Regions from separate parts of the Enterobacter sp. SCRI0065 genome, predicted to be linked through region 2. Evidence: predicted binding sites of a transcription regulator. Region 2 holds the regulator's gene; each other region holds the start of a gene.

The links. Region 2 encodes LexA, which represses DNA repair genes until DNA is damaged. Its sites were predicted from a motif close to TNCTGTATGTACATACAGNA; they were not measured.
Region 1: a site for LexA is predicted at 2,393-2,412, ahead of umuD (translesion error-prone DNA polymerase V autoproteolytic subunit). Genes of this name have one in related genera too.
Region 3: a site for LexA is predicted at 2,526-2,545, ahead of rmuC (DNA recombination protein RmuC). Genes of this name have one in related genera too.

The regions. Positions count from the first base shown of each region.
Region 1 covers NZ_JCBAJB010000018.1:11,418-16,528, reverse strand. Annotated here, with positions in the region: gene AC6EMZ_RS22795 (hypothetical protein) at 1-168, shown strand, start outside; gene AC6EMZ_RS22790 (hypothetical protein) at 225-359, opposite strand; gene AC6EMZ_RS22785 (thermonuclease family protein) at 422-901, opposite strand; gene AC6EMZ_RS22780 (hypothetical protein) at 994-1,404, shown strand; gene AC6EMZ_RS22775 (hypothetical protein) at 1,587-2,198, shown strand; gene umuD (translesion error-prone DNA polymerase V autoproteolytic subunit) at 2,426-2,863, shown strand; gene umuC (translesion error-prone DNA polymerase V subunit UmuC) at 2,850-4,112, shown strand; gene AC6EMZ_RS22760 (H-NS family histone-like protein) at 4,154-4,576, opposite strand; gene AC6EMZ_RS22755 (hypothetical protein) at 4,589-4,987, opposite strand.
Region 2 covers NZ_JCBAJB010000006.1:32,845-37,955, forward strand. Annotated here, with positions in the region: gene plsB (glycerol-3-phosphate 1-O-acyltransferase PlsB) at 1-2,076, opposite strand, end outside; gene AC6EMZ_RS16080 (diacylglycerol kinase) at 2,231-2,599, shown strand; gene lexA (transcriptional repressor LexA) at 2,709-3,317, shown strand; gene dinF (MATE family efflux transporter DinF) at 3,383-4,702, shown strand; gene AC6EMZ_RS16095 (CsbD family protein) at 4,848-5,057, shown strand.
Region 3 covers NZ_JCBAJB010000012.1:15,211-20,321, reverse strand. Annotated here, with positions in the region: gene metE (5-methyltetrahydropteroyltriglutamate--homocysteine S-methyltransferase) at 1-576, shown strand, start outside; gene AC6EMZ_RS21125 (dienelactone hydrolase family protein) at 625-1,440, opposite strand; gene udp (uridine phosphorylase) at 1,689-2,450, shown strand; gene rmuC (DNA recombination protein RmuC) at 2,589-4,046, shown strand; gene ubiE (bifunctional demethylmenaquinone methyltransferase/2-methoxy-6-polyprenyl-1,4-benzoquinol methylase UbiE) at 4,113-4,868, shown strand; gene ubiJ (ubiquinone biosynthesis protein UbiJ) at 4,882-5,111, shown strand, end outside.

The DNA.
Region 1 (5,111 bases), on a different contig from region 2:
ATTCGTGTAACCAGTGACCAGATTGCGGGTTATACACATGTGCGGGCCACCGTGAACCAGGCTCCGATTGTTCTGGTTCCTAAGCAGCAGTTTGATGCAGCCATGAATGCTGTTGAATCAGGTTCCAGCACAGTTAGCGGGACCTCAGACACAGTGTTTGAAAGCTGAGTCACTTTTGCCGGGCGAAAGCCCGGCTAAAAGTAGTCTTATTTCACTACGTCTAATCAGTAAAACAACAATACGCCGCTTGAAAAGCATCCTAATAACAAGGCCAGAACGCTGCAAATGCCCGTGGTTAGCAAAGCAACCATAGTAGAGAATACCGCCAGGGTGGCAAAAAGAATCGATACAAAATCCATAATAAGAACTCCTGTTTAATCATTTCTCTGCAAAATACCCTTTGTTAGTCTCTTATTTCGAATCAAGGCAATTTATATTGTTTTCGCCATATGGATGGCTCAACCGGTTGTTTTTCTGCCCATAACCCCCTCTTTTCAATCCTTGCTTCCTGCTCGTCCCGCAGATAACCCGGTACGGTCGCATTACCTTTGTATCGGTACACCCAAGCCAATCCAGCTTTTACCTGCATCTGATTCACATCACGGCCATCGAGCATTACGGTTGCAAGTATTCGCCCATACATGTCTCGCTTGTCTCCAACCGCAAGCACTTTATGCCCTGCCACCATTTCCGTCAGAGCTTGTTTAGACCGCTGTCCAAACGGTTGTGCCTTTTCAGGAGCATCGATACCGTTAAGCCTGACGCGAGCTGATCCATTTTCAGTCAGTATTTCAACAGTGTCACCATCCAGCACTCGGACAATTTTACCTGTGATATCAGCCATTGCTCCCACGGGAATGCTTAGCATTATCAGTGGCAGTACCGTTAGCGCGTAATTCATTTTTCTCCTGTAAAGATAACAGATAAGTGTTACTATCATGATACATATTAATATCAAGTCAAGAGCATTAATAAAAATTGAGGAAGAACGTTATGTTGAAGTCTGTAAGTAAATTCTTTAATAGCGGTTTTAAAGCAGAATTTATTGGCGTTATTTTGTTAATTTTCTTTTTTTACCTCCTGCTTAGCAGGGCAGGTGAATCTTTCACCATCTATGAATTCATCACACCTTTACTTTGGATGAGTTTCATTACTGCTATCTGTTTATGGATACAGTCAATTCGCTTTTTCAAAAATGCGATCCGTAAACACAGTGAGTCAGATTTTAAGTTAAGCGCTGCTACTGCTATGTGTCTGGGGGTAATGTTTATGGCAGGAAGCGCGATCATGCAGAATATCCCCGCCATGTCTGCGCAATATCTAATTATTGCCCTAGCATCTGTTTATGGATTAGCCCTTTGCTTGTTTTCTGCTGCATCTTTACGTAGGGCCGCCCAGCAGTGATGGACGTGGCGAACGTCTTAAGCAACGCAGAACATTGAAGCTACGAGTATTGGGGACTTACCCCGATATCCGGTTAGAATATTAAGGTACTAATCTTGCACATCCAACCCCGGACTCATTTATTGACTTCTTGCGCAAAAGGAAAGAACCATTTCACATCTACCTCACCGGTACTGGAGATTGTGCCGAATTCAACGCCGGAATTACTCATTGAGGCATGGCTGAAAAAACTTAGAAATTACTCCCCTGAAGGCGCAATATCTGTTATTGACCTCTATCGAGGGTCACACTGGTCATGCGCTAAAGAAATTCTAAAAACGACAACTAACCTGGACCTATGGGTTATATCAGCTGGTATGGGTTTACTTCATAGTTCCGAAAAGGCAATTCCGTATGAAGCGACCTTTAACCAATTGCCTTTTGCACCTTCTTCCTGGTGGGAAATCCTGGCTGAAGCAAATCAACGGGTGCGTCGGTCCAGTTCGATAGCCCAGCTCATGAAAACACATCCCGGCGATAATTACGTTGTTTCTGGATCACCGGTCTACGTTGCAGCTGTTGAACGTGATATCAAATTAGGCATACCCTCTCTGATTAATCCTCTTGCACAGCTAACTGTCATTACATCAGGAGGTTATAAAGGAATGCTTGAGCCATATCTTGTCAGGAGCCATACAGGCATGTTGAAAAGTCTTAAAGCTAATATGGTTAGCCTGAACATTAAGTTAGCCAAATTCATTATCGAAGACAGAGTAAGGGGGCAGATCCCAGTTGGTTCTATCATGACGACATAGGGAACCAAATTTGCGCATGCGCAAAAAGCTTAACCACATTTGGCGTAACGTCAGTGTCGTCGTTACACTACGAGAGGGAGGGGTGTCATTGGGGTGGTTTGTTATTGGAGGCATCCCTCTCTTTTTTACACTTGAATCATAAAGGTAGCTTTTTCCTCGCATCTGTCTCTTGAAATCTTCGCACATGTAAATAATACTGTATAAAAACACAGTATAGAGTTGCATGTATGAAAACCATTTCACTGATACCACCTGACATTTATCGAGTCTCACGCACACAGCCTTTCTTTGGTGATTTGATACCATGTGGCTTTCCTCTCCCATCTGAAGGGATAGAAGACCAGCCTCTGGATTTGCATACCTACTGTGTTAAACGTCCTGCCAGTACCTTCTTCATTAGGTGCGACGGGCTTTCTATGATTGATGCCGGTATAGCACCACGAGATTTGCTGGTTGTAGATTGCTCAATTCAGCCGGTACATGGTGCAATCGTCATTGCCCGAGTTGATGGCGAATTCACCGTTAAAAAATTACAGCTTCGTCCTATTCCCGCATTAATCCCTATGAATCCAGACTTTCCTGTCATAGAAGTAGAGCCGGAATTACTGGATATTTTTGGTGTAGTGACTTTTACCATCCGGGACTATCTGCATGTTTCTGCATAGTGATGCCAACGCATTTTATGTAAGTTGCCAGACAGCAATGGAGCCGGGTCTTATCGGTAAACCGGTCATAGTCACGACAAATAACGATGGTGCTATAGCCGCCCTAAATACCGAAGCGAAGACGCTAGGCCTTAAACGTGGGCAGCCCTTATTTGAGATCCAGCAATTGATTCGCGATAACGACGTAAGGGTATTTTCATCAAATTTCGTACTTTATGGCGATTTTTCTGCACGTTTTCACACTACAATTGGCGAGAGTGTACCCCGCCACGAAATCTATAGTTGTGATGAGGTTTTTGCTTCCCTGCACGGAATGGACAAGCTTATCAGCTTCGATGATTTTGGTCGGGAGCTGCGAGAAAAGGTATATCGACATACTTCATTAAAATGCGGTATTGGCATTGCGGAAACCAAAACACTTTGCAAAGCCGCAACCTGGGCCGCCAAAAAATATCCTCAGACGCAAGGTGTAGTCGTCATAAGCCATCCCGCCAGACGTGACCGGCTATTGGCGCTAATTCCTGTCCGGGATGTATGGGGGATCGGCAGCAAACTTGCAAAACGCCTCAATGATATGGGTATTCTCACCGCCCTAGAATTAGCCAGAATGGATACACGTCTTGTTCGTAAGTTGATGGGAGTGGTTGTTGAACGCACCGTGCGGGAGCTGCGCGGCGAACCCTGCTTTGGACTTGATACTAACCCGCCTTCACGAAAGCAGATAATTGTATCCCGCTCATTTGGTCAACGCACAACCGACCTGGAAGATGTACGGCAGGCCATATGCGCTTTCAGTTGCCAGGCAGCAGAGAAACTGCGCCGAGATCGCAGTTTTGCAGGGGCTATTACCGTATTCATACAAAACAGCCGTCACAGCCAAACTGAACCCTATTTTTCAACTGTTGCACTCGAAGCTCTCCCTGTCACACAGGACTCACGGGATTTAATCCGGGCCGCTCAAACAGCACTTCATCGAATTTGGAAGCCAGGTGTTCATTATGCTAAAGCCGGAGTTATGCTTAGTGAAATTGGGGATGGCCGCGAACAACTGGACCTGTTTAGCAATAATCAGCCAGGAATAAACAGCCAGGCCTTAATGCAGACCATTGACAAGTTGAACAAGGCAGGACGTGGCACTATCTTTATGGCCGGTGAAGGAATTCATCGAATTTATAAAGGGAAACAGCAGTGGCTGTCGCCCTGTTATACGACACGCTGGAAGGATATTCCTATCGCCTGGATAAAATAAGAAACCCGCCCGGAGGTGAGTTGAAAAAAAGTTCTGAAGGGCTACTCCCCTGAAATTTCATACCTTTTCAGGGCTTCTTCACCTTCACTCTCTATAATCTCTCGTAGCGTTCGAGGGTAGACACCCACTCCTTTGTAATGAACGAGCTTTCCATGAATACGGAAGGTTCGCATCTGACCAATCGAAGGGCGCTTTCTAGGTCGAGTATTATCGAGTAGTTCATCAGGTTCAATACCATCTTGTCGTAGCGAAGAAAGGTGTTCGCGGATTTTCTCCTGCTTTTCCTTCTGTCTGAGCCTTTCTTCCTCCAGCAGGTCTTCGCGCATTTCTATGATGCGATTAAGATCCGCCCTCACGATACCCAATAGGCGCAAATCCATCTTTTTAAACACAGCGGTTCGACGCGTAATGCTTGACAGGTATTCAGTAACAGCGTTCACGGTAAGAGGCGTTTTTTTATTCATTGTCGTGGTCGCTTATAGTTTGTTGCTACCGGTGAGGCTGAAGGGAATATAAGTGTCCTGGTCGAGAACAAAATAGTTCAAATCTTCCATACGAAACGCTTTGCCTTTCTCCGGGCTGTACCAGATAAATCCACGTTTCAGCGCATCCTCGTCCACGTTAACAATCAAGCTGTACGGTTCCTGCTCCATTGCGCCGATTTCCCGGCCAAATAATGGGCTGTAAAGTCCAGATAAGCGAATCACACTCTCACGTTTTTCGTTGTAAGTGCGAATGGCTCGATAAATTGCTGAATGCTTGAACTCCTCAAAATCATACGGTTTGATTTTAAGAACAAGGCTCTTTGCGACAGCTTTGATTAACTCCCCCCCACTTTTACTGAGAAGCAAAAGCGTCTGTTCGATAGATTCCATCAACCTCTTGTTTTGCAAGTTAAACTTGTCTGTCATTAAAATTAGCTCCGAAATCGAATTAATTAATCATTGCACAAAATTTAAATTATCTCAATCGAGTGGGGTTGAACTATAACAGTTATGT
Region 2 (5,111 bases):
ACGTGATGGATTGATATACAGCTCATCATCTTTCACGCTTATCAGGCCCTGACGCAGCAACTCTTCCGTCAGTTTATCCAGTTCAACCGCCAGCTCGTCCTTGCTCCAGCGCAGGAACAGTTCTGCTTTCAGCATCGGGTAGAGCACCTCAACATGACGCAGTAATTCCTGGCGGGAAATACGACGATGCTGCGTGATGATGGCCGCCATCAGAGACGGCAGCATCAGCATGTGCGCGATGTTGTTGCGATAGTACGTCATCAGCACTGCCTGCTCGCGCGGCAGAATAATGATGTCGCCAATCGTGTCTTTCTCGACCTCGAACTTGTTCATCTGCAACGCATGGTCGATCAATTTGCTGGCAGTGACTGACGGAACGGTCGCGTCGGCGGCATAGGGCGCATTACGCATGATGTCCAGATAGCAGTCGAGCTGTTCAGTCAGTTGCTCGCGGGTTAGCGAACGTTGACGAGAGCCCAGCAGCGCCGTACAACACAGGTTCATGGCGTTAGCGGCCCCTGCGTTGTTGATGCGCACCATCAGGTCAGCAGCGATATTATTCACCGTTGGGGTGAGCCAGGCAGGGCGAATCGCTTCGATCGGATCGATAGACTCGCGCCATTCCGGCACATGCTGGTTCAGATACGTCATCAGCGGCATCGGTTCGCCAAAGTTAACGTAGCCCTGACCGAGATTACGCAGCTTGCTCAAACCACGCAGCATTTGCGGCAAGCTCTCTTTCTCTTTCGTCGCACCGCGCAGTTCTTTGGCGTAAGTCCCCACTTCCATGACGTGCTCGTAACCGATGTAAATCGGCACCAGCGTAATGGGGCGCGTACCGCCACGCAGCATCGCCTGAATCGTCATCGATAGCGTGCCGGTTTTCGGATCGAGCAGACGACCGGTACGGGAGCGGCCACCTTCAACAAAGTACTCCACGGAATAGCCACGGCTGAACAGTTCGCCCAGATATTCGCGGAATACGGTGGAATAGAGCTTGTTGCCTTTAAAGGTACGACGAATAAAGAACGCACCCAGACGGCGGAAGATCGGACCTGCTGGCCAGAAGTTCAGGTTGATACCGGCGGCAATATGCGGCGGGACCAGCCCCTGGTGATACAGCACGTACGAGAGCAGAAGATAGTCCATGTGGCTGCGGTGGCAGGGCACATACACAATTTCATGGCCATCGTGCGCAAGCTGGCGAACACGCTCAGCATTGTTCACGTTGATGCCTTGATAGAGCCGGTTCCACGTAAAGCTCAGGATGCGATCGGATAAGCGGATCATCTCGTAAGAGAAGTTCGCTGCAATCTCTTCCATCAGTGCGATAGCGTTTTGTTGTGCCTTCTCGTGAGAGATTTTCTTGCTACGGGCTTCATCTTCAACGGCGCGGGCAATCGCTTTGGATGCCAGCAGTTTGTTGAACAGATCCTGACGAGCAGGAAGGCGTGGTCCCACGGCTGCCAGGCGCTGGCGAGCGAAGTGCATACGCGCGACGCGGGCCAATTTTTGCGCGATAGTCTTGTCGGTTCCGTGCTCATCAGCCATACGGCGCAGAGAAACAGACGGAGAGAATCGGACGAAGCTATCGCGACCAAGCCATGACACCGCAAAGAATTTTTGTATACCGTTAAGCATACGCAGCGGCGGGTTTTCTTCGCCTTTTTGACGCCCTGGACGACGACCAAACATCACCGACACCGGCACCATCTGGACATCCAGGCTGGGGTTACTGCGGTGCAGATCAAGGTAGTCGTGGAACAGCTTAATGGACTCTTCCTTCGGCGTGTAATAGGTAAACACGCGCGGGCCGCCGTGGATAAACACGTAGCGCGGCAGCAGAGTACCGTCAACCTCCAGCGGTTCCAACGGATCGGGTAAGTCGTGCGCCAGACATTGGGCGCGAAGCGTCAGTAAGTCTGCCTTCGAGTTATAAGGCAAAACGTACATAATAGGGCGCGAGGTATCGAGCCCTAATTCCAGCGCAGGTTCCGCCGGGATAGACTTACTTTTTACCAGGACGCTTAATGGTAAATTAAGTAATTTGTAGTAGATTCTTGGCCAGCCGGACATAAACGATGTAAAGCCTCTGGTTAATAATGCAATTGCGGCGCAAGGATAACAGAAAGCGCGCAAAATTTCTGTTGTTACCCGTCATACTTCAGGCTGTTGCGAAACGCGCTACAGCTATAGTTACTGACGCTAAATCTAAAAAAAGGTTCTTTTAATGGCCAATAATACCACTGGGTTTACCCGTATCATCAAAGCTGCTGGTTATTCGTGGAAAGGTTTCCGCGCTGCCTGGATCAATGAGGCTGCATTTCGTCAGGAGGGCGTAGCCGCTATCATCGCGGTCATTATCGCTTGTTTCCTTGATGTTGATGCTGTAACCCGCGTACTTCTCATTGGTTCGGTTCTTTTGGTGATGATAGTGGAAATTCTCAACAGTGCTATCGAAGCGGTGGTAGATCGTATCGGTTCTGATTTCCATGAACTCTCGGGGCGTGCCAAAGACATGGGGTCGGCTGCGGTACTGTTGGCGATTATCACCGCTGCCATTACCTGGGGCACGTTACTTTGGTCGCATTTACGATAAGCCTTCAGGAATCGAATAAGTCTCTGGTTTTTTGTGCAGTTTTTGGTTCCAAATTCACCTTTGACTGTATATACTCACAGCATAACTGTATATACACCCAGGGGGCGGAATGAAAGCGTTAACGGCCAGACAGCAAGAGGTGTTTGATCTTATCAGGGATCACATCAGCCAGACGGGAATGCCACCTACGCGAGCGGAAATCGCGCAGCGTCTGGGTTTCCGTTCTCCAAACGCCGCTGAAGAGCATCTCAAAGCGTTGGCTCGTAAGGGCGTTCTTGAGATTGTATCTGGCGCGTCACGCGGCATTCGCCTGCTGGTGGAAGAAGAAACGGGGATCCCTCTCGTGGGTCGCGTTGCGGCTGGCGAGCCACTGCTGGCGCAGCAGCACATCGAAGGTCATTATCAGGTCGATCCTGCCATGTTCAAACCGAGTGCAGACTTTTTACTGCGCGTTAGCGGTATGTCCATGAAAGATATTGGCATTCTGGATGGCGATTTGCTGGCGGTTCACAAAACTCAGGATGTACGCAACGGCCAGGTTGTCGTCGCACGTATCGATGATGAAGTGACCGTAAAACGCCTTAAAAAACAGGGTAATACGGTGCAACTGCTACCTGAAAACAACGAGTTTTCCCCCATTGTGGTTGACCTGCGCGAACAGACCTTCTCCATTGAAGGTTTAGCGGTAGGTGTCATCCGCAACGGTGAATGGCTGTAATCTCTTCCTGACAGGCTACGGTCTCCCGTAGCCTGACTCTCTTTTTCCTGCTCCGGTACTCTCTCATGTCTCTGCTGACAATCTCAGACAAGGCATTATGGCGTCTCGCGCTGCCAATGATCTTTTCGAATATCACGGTTCCTTTACTGGGATTGGTCGACACGGCCGTCATTGGTCATCTGGACTCGCCAGTCTATCTGGGTGGCGTGGCGATTGGCGCAACGGCGACCAGCTTCCTCTTTATGCTGTTACTCTTTTTACGGATGAGCACCACAGGGTTGACCGCTCAGGCGTTCGGCGCGAAAGATCCCGTGCGCCTGGCGCGAGCGCTTATTCAACCTCTTATTCTTGCACTTGGTGCCGGATTGCTCATTGTTCTGCTGCGAACGCCGCTGATCGACCTGGCACTGCATATCGTTGGTGGCAATGAAGCAGTACTGGAACAGGCTCGTCGCTTTCTGGATATTCGCTGGATTAGCGCTCCCGCCTCACTGGCTAATCTGGTCCTGCTCGGCTGGCTGTTGGGTGTGCAGTATGCACGTGCTCCTGTGATCCTGCTGGTCGTGGGGAACGTCCTCAATATTGTTCTGGATCTGTGGCTGGTGATGGGGCTGCACATGAACGTGCAGGGCGCCGCGCTGGCAACGGTCGTTGCAGAATACGCCACGTTTTTCATCGGCTTATGGATGGTCAAGCGCGTGCTGGCGATGCGCGGAATCTCCCTGGCGATGTTGAAAACAGCATGGCGTGGGAACGTCCGAAAACTGCTGGCACTTAATCGCGATATTATGCTTCGCTCTTTACTTCTTCAGCTCTGTTTCGGTGCCTTGACGGTACTGGGCGCGCGGCTTGGCCCGGAGATCGTCGCCGTCAATGCCGTATTGATGACGTTGTTGACCTTTACCGCCTATGCGCTTGACGGTTTTGCTTATGCCGTTGAGGCCCATTCTGGGCAGGCATACGGCGCAAAACAGACGGGACAATTGCAGGAGGTCTGGCGCGCAGCGTGTCGGCAATCTGGCCTGGTGGCGCTGGTTTTTGCTCTGATCTATGCGCTTTTTGGCAGTCAGATTGTGGCGTTACTGACCTCGATGTCTGAACTGCGTGAGCTGGCAGGCCACTACATCATCTGGCAGGTTGTACTTCCGGTGGTCGGTGTCTGGTGCTATTTGCTGGATGGCATGTTTATCGGTGCAACCCGAGGAGCCGAAATGCGCAACAGCATGGCAGTGGCGGCGGGTGGTTTTGGGCTCACGCTGTTTACCGTACCCTGGTTTGGTAATCACGGGTTGTGGCTGGCGCTTGCCGTTTTTCTTGCTCTGCGTGGGCTGTCGCTTGCGCTGATCTGGCGTCGTCACTGGCGCAATCAAACCTGGTTTGCCTAGCGGCTTCGTTGGGGGAAATGGTTAAAGATTCTGAATAACGAAACGTGTGCCGCATCCTCATCTACAATTATTATCAAGTCCAGCAGGAAATGAACGTTACGGACGATACAAATTGACGTGATACCCGAACGATGAGGATTTGATTATGAATAAAGACGAACTCGGTGGTAACTGGAAACAGTTCAAAGGTAAAGCGAAAGAACAGTGGGGTAAGCTGACTGATGATGACATGACGATCATCGAAGGTAAGCGCGATCAGCTGGTGGGTAAAATCCAGGAACGTTATGGCTACCAGAAAGATCAGGCTGAGAAAGAAGTCGGTGATTGGGAAAAACGTAACGATTATCGCTGGTAATCGAACACTTACCGACCTTTTCTACCCGAAAGTACATGGACGTACAATCCCTGG
Region 3 (5,111 bases), on a different contig from region 2:
TTCCCGCGTGAAGACGTGACTCGCGAAACCATTGCAAAGCAAATTGCGCTGGCGTTGCGGGACGAAGTGGCAGATCTGGAAGCCGCAGGCATCGGCATTATCCAGATTGACGAACCGGCCCTGCGCGAAGGCCTGCCGCTGCGTCGAAGCGACTGGGATGCTTACTTGCAGTGGGGCGTAGAGGCCTTCCGCATCAACGCCGCAGTAGCAAAGAACGACACCCAGATTCATACCCACATGTGTTACTGCGAATTTAACGACATCATGGATTCGATTGCGGCGCTGGATGCGGACGTCATCACCATCGAGACCTCGCGTTCAGACATGGAGCTGCTGGAGTCGTTTGAAGAGTTCGACTATCCGAACGAAATCGGTCCGGGCGTGTACGACATTCACTCCCCGAACGTTCCGAGCGTGGAATGGATTGAAGCGCTTCTGGCGAAAGCCGCTCAGCGCATCCCGGCAGAACGCCTGTGGGTGAACCCGGACTGTGGCCTTAAAACCCGCGGCTGGCCTGAGACTCGCGCCGCGTTGGCAAACATGGTGAAAGCCGCGCAGAATCTGCGTCAGGCTTAGTCATCACACACGATTGCCGGGCGGCGCTATCGCTTGCCCGGCCTTCGATTAATTCCCTGCGGATTTCTTACTGCCATACTGTGCAAACCAGGCCAGCATCCTCTGCCAGCCGTCTTTGGCGGATTCCTCGTGGTAGCTCGGGCGATAATCGGCATTGAATGCGTGTCCGGCATCGGGATAAACCACAATTTCCGCCTTTGCATTCGCGGCACGCAGCGCCTGACGCATAGTCTCCACGCTTTCCAGCGAAATCCCAGTATCTTGACCGCCATAAAGACCGAGCACGGGCGCATTAAGATCGACCGCGATATCAACCGGATGCTTAGGTGAATTCAGCGTTTTTTCACCGACCAGCTTGCCGTACCAGGCCACTGCGGCCTTAATTTGCGGATTATGCGCGGCGTAGAGCCAACTGATGCGCCCGCCCCAGCAGAACCCGGTGACCAATAAACGATGCGGATCGCCGCCGTTACGTGCGGCCCAACTGGCGACGTGATCGAGGTCGGCCAACACTTGCGCATCCGGTACCTTACTGACCAGATTACTGAACAACGTCGGAATATCGCTGTATTCATTGGGATCGCCCTGACGGAAGTAAAGCTCCGGCGCGACGGCCAGGTAACCTTCAAGCGCCAGACGACGGCACACGTCACGGATATGTTCGTGTACGCCAAAAATTTCCTGAACCACAATCACGATCGGCAGTGGACCGTCCACATCCTTTGGGCGAGCGTGATAAGCGGGCATGTTCTCACCCTGAGAGGGAATTGAGGTTTCGCCTGACGTGATAGCGTCTTCGGACGTTGAAACGATAGTCGACGCGAGAGGGGCGGCGGCAGGTGCAAAATTCGTTTTTTGAGTCATGGTATTCTCCGTACCCGTTGGTGCAAATAAATATAGACCTCAAGTTAACAATTCACAGTGCCCGAAACGGGCTATCTTTTGTGCAGCAGTAAAAGATATAACTTGTTAGTGTGATGATGATCACTATTTTATGGTAATTAACTGCAATCATTTTTATTCGTGGTGAGGTCTGTCACGAAATTTACCTCGGTGCTTCTGTAAAGTACCGTTTTACTTCTGCTGACAACCCACCCACAGAGGAGTCACCTATGTCTAAGTCTGATGTTTTTCATCTCGGCCTCACTAAAAACGATTTACAAGGGGCTACGCTGGCTATCGTCCCGGGCGATCCTGAGCGTGTGGAAAAGATCGCCGCGCTGATGGATAAGCCGGTTAAGCTGGCATCTCATCGTGAATTCACCACCTGGCGCGCTGAGCTTGATGGTAAAGCGGTCATTGTGTGTTCAACCGGTATTGGCGGCCCGTCTACCTCTATCGCGGTGGAAGAACTGGCTCAACTGGGCATTCGTACCTTCCTGCGTATTGGCACCACCGGAGCTATTCAGCCACACATCAATGTGGGCGACGTGCTGGTTACGACCGCATCTGTCCGTCTCGATGGTGCAAGCCTGCACTTTGCGCCGATGGAATTCCCGGCTGTCGCTGACTTTGAATGTACCACCGCGCTGGTCGAAGCCGCGAAATCCGTGGGTGCGACGACCCACATTGGCGTCACCGCTTCTTCGGACACCTTCTACCCAGGCCAGGAACGTTACGACACCTTCTCAGGCCGTGTTGTGAATCGCTTTAAAGGTTCAATGGAAGAATGGCAGTCCATGGGCGTGATGAACTACGAAATGGAATCTGCAACGCTGCTGACCATGTGCGCAAGCCAGGGTCTGCGTGCCGGTATGGTTGCGGGCGTTATCGTGAACCGTACTCAGCAAGAGATCCCGAACGCAGAGACCATGAAGAAGACCGAAAGCCACGCGGTGACAATCGTGGTTGAAGCGGCTCGCCGCCTGATCTAATCCCTTCTTTTCGAAACAAGGCCGACGCGTTCGGCCTTTTCTTTTTGCGTAGTGCCTCGCAGGAAATCCCTTTCAAACTGGACGTTTATACAGCACAATTCTATTTTGTGCGGGTAATGGTTTGATGCAGGAGGCGTTGTGGATATCTCAATCATCATTTATGCAGTGATTGCGCTAGTGGGCGCGGGTGTGGGCTGGCTGATGTCCAGCTACCAGCATGCGCAACATAAAGCGGATCAATTAGCCGATCGCGAAGAAATGGTGGCGGAGCTAAGCGCTGCAAAACAGCAGCTTACCCAGAGTGGACACTGGCGTGAAGAATGTGAACTCCTCAACAACGAACTCCGCAATCTGCGCGATATTAATACCTCGTTAGAAGCCGATCTTCGCGAAGTCACCACCCGCCTGGAATCCACCCAGCTGCATGCGGAAGACAAAATCCGCCAGATGATCAACAGCGAACAGCGTCTTAGTGAACAGTTCGAAAACCTTGCTAACCGCATCTTCGAGCAGAGCAATCGCCGCGTTGACGAACAAAATCGCCAGAGCTTGAACGGATTACTGACGCCGCTGCGTGAACAGCTGGACGGTTTTCGTCGCCAGGTACAGGACAGCTTTGGGCAGGAAGCGCGTGAACGCCACACCCTGGCGCATGAAATCCGCAATCTTCAACAGTTGAATGCGCAGATGACGCAGGAAGCCGTCAACCTGACGCGTGCGCTTAAGGGCGATAACAAAACCCAGGGCAACTGGGGTGAAGTGGTGTTAACCCGCGTGCTGGAAGCGTCTGGTCTGCGTGAAGGCTACGAATATGAGACGCAGGTCAGCATCGAAACCGAAACCCGTTCGCGGATGCAGCCAGATGTGATCGTGCGCCTGCCGCAAGGCAAAGACGTGGTGATCGACGCCAAAATGACGCTGGTGGCCTACGAGCGTTACTTCAACGCCGAAGATGACTTCACTCGTGAATCCGCACTTCAGGAGCATATTGCCTCGGTGCGTAACCATATTCGTCTGCTGGGCAGAAAAGATTATCAGCAATTACCGGGGCTGCGCTCGCTGGACTATGTGCTGATGTTTATCCCCGTCGAGCCGGCCTTTTTGCTAGCGCTCGACAGGCAGCCTGAACTAATTACTGAAGCTCTCAAAAATAACATTATGCTGGTGAGCCCGACCACGCTGCTGGTGGCGTTGCGCACCATCGCTAACCTGTGGCGCTACGAGCATCAAAGCCGTAATGCCCAGCAAATTGCCGATCGCGCCAGCAAACTGTACGACAAAATGCGCCTGTTTGTAGACGATATGACCTCGGTCGGGCAAAGCCTGGATCGTGCTCAGGATAACTATCGTCAGGCGATGAAAAAGCTCTCTTCCGGGCGTGGCAATCTGCTGTCGCAAGCCGAGGCGTTTCGCAGCCTGGGCGTTGAGGTAAAACGCGAGATTAATCCGGAATTAGCCGAACAGGCTACCGCTCAGGATGAAGAGTATCGTCTGCGTGATGGCGTAGATGAACAAAATACCCACAGTACAGACAACGATTTAGCCAGACAAACCTCCGACGAAACGCAGGCAAACCGATTCTTTCAGGGCGGTTGAATCGTAGGGCAAACGCGCCCAATCTGTTACACTTCACGAACATTTGACTGATTAGCAGGCACTGAGATGGTTGAGGATTCACAAGATACTACGCACTTTGGCTTTCAGACTGTCGCCAAGGCGCAGAAAGCTGACATGGTCGCTCACGTATTTCATTCCGTGGCGGCAAAGTACGATGTTATGAATGACCTGATGTCATTCGGAATTCATCGCTTGTGGAAGCGCTTCACTATCGACTGTAGCGGCGTTCGTCGTGGTCAAACGGTATTAGATCTGGCAGGTGGAACCGGTGATTTAACCGCGAAATTCTCCCGTATGGTCGGTGAGACAGGGCGCGTAGTGCTGGCGGATATCAACGATTCGATGCTGAAGATGGGGCGCGAAAAGCTGCGCAACATTGGTGTGGTCGGTAACGTTGAGTACGTTCAGGCAAACGCAGAAGCTCTGCCGTTCCCGGATAACACCTTCGATTGCATCACCATCTCTTTTGGTCTGCGTAACGTGACTGATAAAGAAAAAGCGCTGCGCTCCATGTACCGCGTGCTTAAGCCAGGTGGACGTTTGCTGGTACTGGAATTTTCCAAACCGATTATCGAACCGTTAAGCAAAGCCTACGATGCTTACTCGTTCCACATTTTGCCTCGTATCGGTGAAATGGTGGCAAAGGACGGAGAAAGCTACCGCTATCTGGCGGAGTCCATTCGTATGCACCCGGACCAGGACACCTTAAAAGCGATGATGCAGGACGCTGGCCTGGAGAACGTTGAATACTTCAACCTGACGGCAGGCGTTGTTGCGCTCCATCGCGGCTACAAGTTCTGAGTGGAGGTGGGTAATGCCTTTTAAACCCCTGATCACTGCTGGCATCGAGAATGTCCTGAATACTTTTCTGTATCGCTCACCTGCGTTGAAAACCGCGCGTCAGCGTTTAAACGGAAAGGTACTCCGTATCGTATTGAAAGAGTTCTCGACGCCGCTCGTGCTGGTCTTCAGTGAACGGCAGCTGGATGTGCTGGGAGAATGGGAAGGCGAGGCGGACTGCTCGGTCATTACCCATATGAGCGT